2 regions of the Gynuella sp. genome follow, and region 2 is predicted to be linked to the other one. Evidence: predicted binding sites of a transcription regulator. Region 2 holds the regulator's gene; the other holds the start of a gene.
The links. Region 2 encodes sigma-54, which starts transcription at its own class of promoters, with help from an activator protein. Its sites were predicted from a motif close to TGGCACNNNNNTTGCTNT; they were not measured.
Positions count from the first base shown of each region.

Region 1: nirB (nitrite reductase large subunit NirB) is a predicted target of sigma-54. The motif match lies at 2,935-2,952, and genes of this name have one in related genera.

Region 1 covers NZ_JBNKSF010000034.1:7,702-11,750, reverse strand. The annotation lists gene nirD (nitrite reductase small subunit NirD) at 1-221, opposite strand, end outside; gene nirB (nitrite reductase large subunit NirB) at 238-2,739, opposite strand; gene ACQY6I_RS12255 (nitrate- and nitrite sensing domain-containing protein) at 3,073-4,049, opposite strand, start outside.
Region 2 covers NZ_JBNKSF010000035.1:22,070-26,118, forward strand. The annotation lists gene lptA (lipopolysaccharide transport periplasmic protein LptA) at 1-329, shown strand, start outside; gene lptB (LPS export ABC transporter ATP-binding protein) at 326-1,051, shown strand; gene ACQY6I_RS13275 (RNA polymerase factor sigma-54) at 1,081-2,616, shown strand; gene hpf (ribosome hibernation-promoting factor, HPF/YfiA family) at 2,806-3,105, shown strand; gene ptsN (PTS IIA-like nitrogen regulatory protein PtsN) at 3,132-3,575, shown strand; gene rapZ (RNase adapter RapZ) at 3,713-4,049, shown strand, end outside.

The DNA.
Region 1 (4,049 bases), on a different contig from region 2:
GAAGTAATGATGGTTTTACCTTTCAGACTGCCGACAATGCCGCGAGCCATGACACTGGCTCCTGAGTATGGGTCAATATTACTGATGGCATAAACCTGCTCGCATGGGTCGGGCAGGTAAATCAATGCAATTTGCTGTCCGTCGACAAGAGCGGCCACGCCTGACCACGCCACCAGGTCGTCTTTTTTGCAGATTTTGGTCCACTGTTTTTTCGTATTCATTGAATCACCTCCGGTTTTAGGCTGGTCGTAGTTGCTGACGTTCTTCAATCATGACGATACGGTTATCACCTCCAGGATCATTTACAAATGTACGGAAGCGCTTCCGTAATTCAGGATTTTCAACTGTACTTTTCCATTCACATTGATATGTGTCGATTGTGTCCTGTATTTGTTGTTCAAGTGACTGGCAGATGCCTAGAGAGTCGTCGATAACAACTTTTTGTAAATAGCTTAAACCTCCTTCAAGGTTATCCAGCCAGGTAGACGTGCGTTGGAGACGATCGGCGGTTTTGATATAAAACATTAGAATTCTATCGATGTAGCGAATAAGTGTCTGATCGTCGAGATCTGTAGCAAATAAATCTGCATGCCGAGGCTTCATACCGCCATTGCCACAGACATACAAGTTCCAGCCATTTTCAGTAGCGATGATACCAATGTCCTTGCTTTGAGCTTCAGCGCATTCGCGGGTACAACCGGAGACGGCAAATTTTAGTTTGTGAGGTGCTCGCAGGCCTTTATAGCGGTGTTCAATGTCAATTGCTTTACCAACGCTGTCCTGCTGGCCGTAACGACACCAAGTGCTGCCAACACAGGATTTAACCGTGCGTACGGCTTTACCATAGGCATGGCCGGTCTCAAAACCGGCTGCAATCAATTCCTCCCAGATCAGTGGTAATTGATGCAATTGTGCACCGAATAAGTCGATGCGCTGACCACCGGTAATCTTGGTATAAAGTTGATATTTATCTGCCACTTCTGCCAGCACTTTCAGCTTGGCCGGAGTGATCTCTCCTCCTGCAATTCTAGGTACAACGGAATATGTACCATTTTTTTGCATGTTAGCCATGAACGTGTCGTTAGTGTCCTGTAGATGTACGTGTCTCGGGATCTGGATGTGTTCGTTCCAGCAGGAGGCCAGAATCGACGCGACGGTGGGTTTGCAGATATCGCATCCCAGTCCGTTTCCATGTTTGTGAATTAACTCGTCAAAAGAATGAATGTTTTCCACCCGGACCAGGTTGTAAAGGTCCTGACGTGTGTAGCTGAAATGCTCACAGAGATCTTTATTTATTTCGACTCCACGTTGTGCGAGCTCATGATCTACGACGCTTTTTAATAACGCAGCACAGCCGCCACAACCACTGGATGCTTTGGTGGTGTTTTTAACATCGGTCAGGCTCATGGCGCCGGCATCGATCGCTGCCTGGATATCACCTTTAGTGACATTCAAGCAGGAACAAAGGGTTGCGCTGTCAGGAAGTGAGCCGGGACCAAGAGTCGGCGCTGAACCTTCCGCCAGTGGGAGGATCAGAGATTCTGGCTGGGCAGGTAGCTCTATCCCATTCAGCGCATATTGTAATAGTGTGTCATAACGACTGTTGTCTCCTACCAGAACTGCACCCAGAAGGCGCTTCTTGTCGGCGCTGACCACGATACGTCGGTAACTTTGCGCGGCCTCATCCAGATAGCGATAGTTGATACAGCCATCGCTGTGACCATGAGCATCGCCAATCGAACCGACGTCTACCCCCAGCAGTTTTAACTTGGTACTCATATCTGCACCAATGAACTGATCATTTTGATTGGTAAGGTGGGCAACGGTCACTTTCGCCATTTTGTATCCGGGAGCTACCAGGCCAAAAATGCGACCATTCCACAAGGCACACTCGCCAATGGCATAAATGTTGGGGTCGGATGTCAGACAATTGCTGTCTATAACAATGCCGCCTCGTTCACCAACGGCGAGACCACATGATCTGGCCAGTTCATCTCTGGGCCGAATACCTGCGGAAAATAGTATCAGGTCAGTCTCCAGTGCCGAGTTATCAGCAAAATTCAGGCGATATTTGTGCTGCTCTCCCGGACCAATGCTTTGCGTATTTTTACCGGTATGGACCTGAACGCCAAGTGCCGTGATTTTTTCCTTTAATAGATTGCCGCCATCTTCATCCAGTTGGATGGCCATCAACCGGGGGGCAAATTCCACTACATGAGTTTCCAAACCAAGATCCCTCAGTGCTTTGGCGGCTTCAAGCCCTAACAGGCCGCCACCGATAACTGCGCCAACGCGACTATCAGTTGCCGCTGATTTTATTCGCTCAAGGTCTTCAATGGTTCGATATACCAAGCTGTTTGTATCGTTCTTGCCGCTAATGGGAGGTGTAAAGGGATAAGAGCCGGTAGCCAGGATCAGTTTGTCGTAGTGGGTAACGGCTCCAGATGCAGAAATGATTTCTTGTGCCTCAGTATCAATTCCTGTTACCTGTTCATTTAGTTGTACGGTAATACCCCATTGTTGGTACTGGTCGAGGCACCCCAGTGACAGATCATCCGCAGTTGAGCCGGAGAAGTAGCTGCTCAGGTGCACTCTGTCGTAAGCCAAGCGTGGTTCTTCAGCGAAAACCGTAATGTCAAAGGAAGACAGCTGTTGCTGGTCCGCCAGGGTTTCCAGTAAGTGGTGGCCGACCATGCCGTTACCGATCACAACCAGCTTTTTGCGTCCGAAGTTATTCATGCCGGGAGCCTCTTTTGAATAAGCAAAAAAAAACGGCATCCGCCAACCCTTCTCTTTATGTAAGAAGGACTGATGGACACCGTTATCCAAAAACCTAAATTGTCAGCCTAAAAAATGTAGAAGTCGTATCGACCGTGTCATCAATATGTCTTCAGTCATTCATCAGCTATAAAACTAACCTTTCCGTGGTAAGCATAATCAAAGATAGTGCCAGCTCTTAAAAATCCTTGTATGTCGCAGGATTACAAGAGTGGTCGGTGTAATGAAAGATTTTTGTCGGCTTGGTTTTGCACTTTTCCGGTTCAAGCATCAGGAGCAATGCTCTGTCAAAGGTCATTGAGAGGACTTTATGTGATTTATTGCTTTGATAACTTTCTGTGCCACGACTGTAAGTGTCTGATTGGATTCCATGGCACTCTCACGTAGTTGTCTATAAGCCTGTTCCTCTGTCAATTGTCGATACTGCATCAGCAGGCCTTTAGCTCTTTCCAGTAGTTTGCGCTCAGTCAGTGCCTGGCGTGCTTCTGCCAGTTCGTTGCTGAGTTGTTGCAAACGGACGGTCTGATCCTGAAGCAGGTGGTAAATAGTAGTGTCTGCTGCTTGGGGGATTGTAGGTTCCAAGGGGAGGTTCAGTAATGTTGTTGTAGGTGGTTGAATGCCGGCGCTGGTTTCAATGCGGTTTTGATAGTGTTTAAGTTCTTGTTCTGCATCTTTTAACTTTGATTGGCTCAATTGCATAAGATCGGTGGACAGTTGTTGTTCCAAAACATGCATCTTGTCTATGCGCTCTGTTGTAAGGTCATACCAGATCTCACTTAGCTCGGTTGAAACCGTTTGTTGTGCTGAGAGGCGTTGTAATACCGTACGCAGTTTCTGGATCTCCGTCGCAAGGTCGTTTGAAACAAGACGTGACCACTCTTGGCTGATTGAGGGGGAGGCAAGCTGTTCGAATATATCGAAACAGCGTTGTTGGGCATGCAGGATGTTTTTCAGTCGGTCGAGCTGCTCCTGTTCAAACTGTCCGGCGGTAAAACCTATAGCCCCCCAGGCGCGCTCCTGTCCGGCATATTCTTTACCCTGCATAAAATTAAACATGGCTGCCAGTGCCCGGGTAATGTCCGGGTCAGTTGAAATATCTGCCGTTTCAAATACCACAGCCAGTAATCCGGCAACCAGACTGCTTATCGCCTGAGTGGACTCAATAGCATTGGATCGTAATAAGGTTATCTTTTCGCGTAATATGGGCAGTTCATTGAGCGACTGTATGACAAAGGCGATGCTACTTAATAGGCGGCTGCTGTCATGAAACG
Region 2 (4,049 bases):
TTCAGCAGGGCTCCATCAGACTTTATGCTGACGAGGTGTTTATCTATCTCGTTGATGGCAGTGTTACAAAAATGACGGCTAACGGCAAACCAGCACACTTCAGCCAGCTACTGAAAGCTGAGGACAAACAACCACTGGAAGCTCAGGGCAATTATCTGGAATATAACGTCAATAACGGTGAAATCCTTATAGACGGGGATGCAAAGTTGAACCGCACTGGGAACAATATGTCTGGTGGCAAGATCCGCTACAACGTCAAAGACGGCAGTGGACAGGCAAATGGCGGAGTTGAAATGACGCTTCAGCCAGATGCTCTGGGGGATCAATGACCATTCTATCAGCTAAAAATCTCGCCAAATCCTACGGTCCACGGGAAATCGTGAAAGACGTGTCCCTGGATGTGGGGATAGGCGAAGTTGTCGGCCTGCTTGGCCCCAATGGAGCTGGTAAAACAACCTGTTTTTATATGATTGTCGGCCTGGTACCTGCAGATCGGGGGCAGGTATATGTCGATCAACAAAATATTACCGGCCTGCCAATGCACGGCAGAGCCAAAAAAGGTATCGGTTATCTGCCTCAGGAAGCCAGTGTATTCAGAAAGCTTAGCGTGGAACATAACCTGATGGCCATTCTGGAGATCCGAAAGGAGCTATCCGGTCAACAACGCAGGCAGGAACTCGAAAAACTGTTGAACGAATTCAATATTCAACATGTTCGCAAAAGTCTCGGAATGGCTTTATCTGGGGGAGAGCGTCGCCGAGTGGAAATCGCCAGAGCTCTGGCTATGGAACCCAAATTCATATTACTGGATGAACCATTTGCCGGGGTTGATCCAATTTCTGTCAGTGACATCAAGGAAATAGTGACACACTTGAAAAATCGCGGTATCGGCGTATTGATTACAGACCATAACGTACGCGAGACATTGGATATCTGTGAACGTGCCTACATAGTAGGTAATGGACATATTATTGCCGAAGGCAACGCAGAACAGATACTAGCCAATCAGAAAGTACGTGAAACCTATCTGGGCGATAATTTCCGCCTGTAAGATATGCAAATTTGAGAACCAATGAGTATATGAAGACTTCTCTACAACTCAAAATGGGTCAACATCTGACCATGACCCCCCAGTTGCAACAGGCCATTAAGCTGTTACAACTGTCCACATTGGATCTGCAACAGGAGATTCAGCAGGCATTGGATTCCAATCCCATGCTCGAAGTTGAAGAGGATAGCGAAGGACATCAGGATAATCATGAAAACGGTGTGTTAAAACACGATACAGCCAAAGAAAACGGCGCAACCGATTTCAGCGAAGCCCCCAAAGAAAACAACGGTAATAATGAAACCGAAGTCCGGGAAATAGACCAGGAATGGGGTGAAAATATCCCTGACGACCTTGCTGTGGACAGCTCCTGGGATGATGTCTATCAACATGCCCCAACGGGTCTGTCAGCTCCTGCATCCGATGATGACAATTTTTACGAAAATCAGAATTCAACCACTGACAGCCTGGAAGAACATTTGCGCTGGCAGCTGAATCTGACACCAATGTCTGACCGGGATCGCGCCATCGCATTTGCCATTCTTGACTGTATCAACGCTGATGGCTATTTAAATACGGATTGGCAAGAGCTGGTCGACTCACTGCAACAGGATATCGGCACAGAGGAAGATCCTCTGGATGTGGAAGAAGTGGATGCAGTATTACACAGACTGCAAATGTTTGATCCGGTAGGAGTATGCAGCCGTGACCTGCGCGACTGTCTGCTGGCACAACTAAAACAGCTACCGGAAACGACCCCGGCACTCAAAGAAACCATTCAACTGGTTGACCAGTATCTCAACCTGCTCGGTAGTAAGGACTACGCTACGATCATGCGTCGTATGAAAATCAAGGAAGATCAACTTAAAGATGTGATTGGCTTGATTCAGCAGCTGAACCCACGTCCGGGGGAACAAATTGCCCCGCTACAACCAGAGTATGTCATTCCTGACGTCATTGTGAGCAAAGACATAGAAAACCAGCGCTGGAAGGTAGAACTAAACCCGGAAATTGCACCCCGCTTAAGAGTCAATGCCAGCTATGCCTCCATGGTTAAGCGCGCAGATAGCAGCGATGACAACACTTACCTTCGTGACAACCTTCAGGAAGCAAGGTGGTTCATCAAGAGCCTGCAAAGCCGTAACGAAACCCTTCTGAAGGTGGCCACCAAAATCGTCGAACACCAACTTGGTTTTTTTGAATATGGTGAAGAAGCCATGAAGCCATTGGTACTGCATGATATTGCCGAAGCTGTGGATATGCATGAGTCCACCATTTCCAGGGTGACTACTCAGAAATATATGCATACTCCGAGAGGCATCTTTGAGCTGAAGTTCTTCTTTTCCAGCCACGTCAGTACCAGCTCAGGGGGAGAGTGCTCCTCTACCGCAATCCGTGCAATCATCAAAAAGCTGGTTGCATCAGAGAACCCTAAAAAGCCGTTGAGTGACAGTAAAATCGCTACGATGCTGGGAGATCAGGGAATTCAGGTAGCACGTAGAACAATCGCAAAATATCGGGAGGCGTTAAATATTCCCCCCTCAAATGAACGTAAACAACTGGTTTAGCTAAACAAGAATACATGTCAATCAGACTGTAAAAAAAAATGTAATGAGTGGTAAGGTCTAGGGAAATTCACTACCCAGATCAAGCATTTATCTACAACACAAGCTATTCTTAACAATAAGCCGGAACGCAGTTCCGGCCCCATAAAGATAAGTGGATGCCAAACATCCAAATAAACTGAGGAGAAGCCTATGCAAATCAATATCAGTGGCCATCACCTGGAAATCACCGATCCTCTCAAAGATTACGTCAAAAACCGTATAGAAAAACTGGAAAAACATCACGATCAGATCAGTAATGTTCAAGTTACCTTGTCTGTCGAAAAGTCCCGACAAAAAGCGGAGGCGCAAATTAATATACCAGGCACACAAATCCATGCAGATGCCACCCATGATGACCTCTACGCTGCTATTGATCTGATGCACGACAAACTTGACCGACAATTGCTGAAACATAAGGAAAAACATGTTAACCGGCAACATGGCCACTAATTTAAAAGCAGGTTTCTTTAATACTCATGCTTAAACAAATCCTACAACCCGGCTACATCTTTACAGATGTGGCCGCTACCAGTAAAAAGAAAGCATTACAGGATATCGCCGAGATGATCAGCCAGCTTGTGCCGGAACTGACATCTGACTATATTTTCGACAACCTGATCGCAAGAGAGCGGCTCGGCAGTACAGGTTTTGGTAATGGTGTTGCCATCCCGCACTGTCGAATCAGTGATTACGACAAAATCATTGGTGCTTTTTTCAGGTTGAAAGATCCAATTGATTTTGACGCTGTTGATAAACGTCCGGTGAATCTTCTGTTTGTGTTATTGGTTCCAGAGGAAGAAAAAACAGCTCACCTTGAGGTCTTGTCTCTGTTATCAGAAAAATTCAGTAATGAAACCATACGCAATAAACTGGCAACAATGAGCAAGGAAGATATCTACCAGTTATTCATCAATTCGTAACAGAACCAAAATTCCAGGGAAATAACTTCTCTCATGCGGAAGTCGCGTCCGGAGAGTTTGCGCGGGAGTTCTGTTGTTAATTGATGCTATCTTGAGAAGATGGATGTTGCACTCCCCCGATTGACATTGGAATGACTATGAAACTAATCATAATCAGCGGCAGATCTGGCTCTGGTAAAACCACCGTGCTGCAGTGCCTCGAAGACAATGGCTATAATTGTATCGATAACATGCCTGTCGCCCTGCTGCCTGAACTGACTCGACTGCTGTATTCTGAACATCAGGAATCCCGAGTCGCGGTTTGTATTGACGCACGCAATGCGCCATCGTCAATTAAATCCTTTCCAAGAATTGTCGAACAACTGAACTCCAAAGATATTCAGTGTGAAATTGTCTTTCTGGATGCGAATGATGACACACTACTACAGCGTTATTCCGCCACTCGTCGCAAACACCCTTTGAGCGGCGAAACCT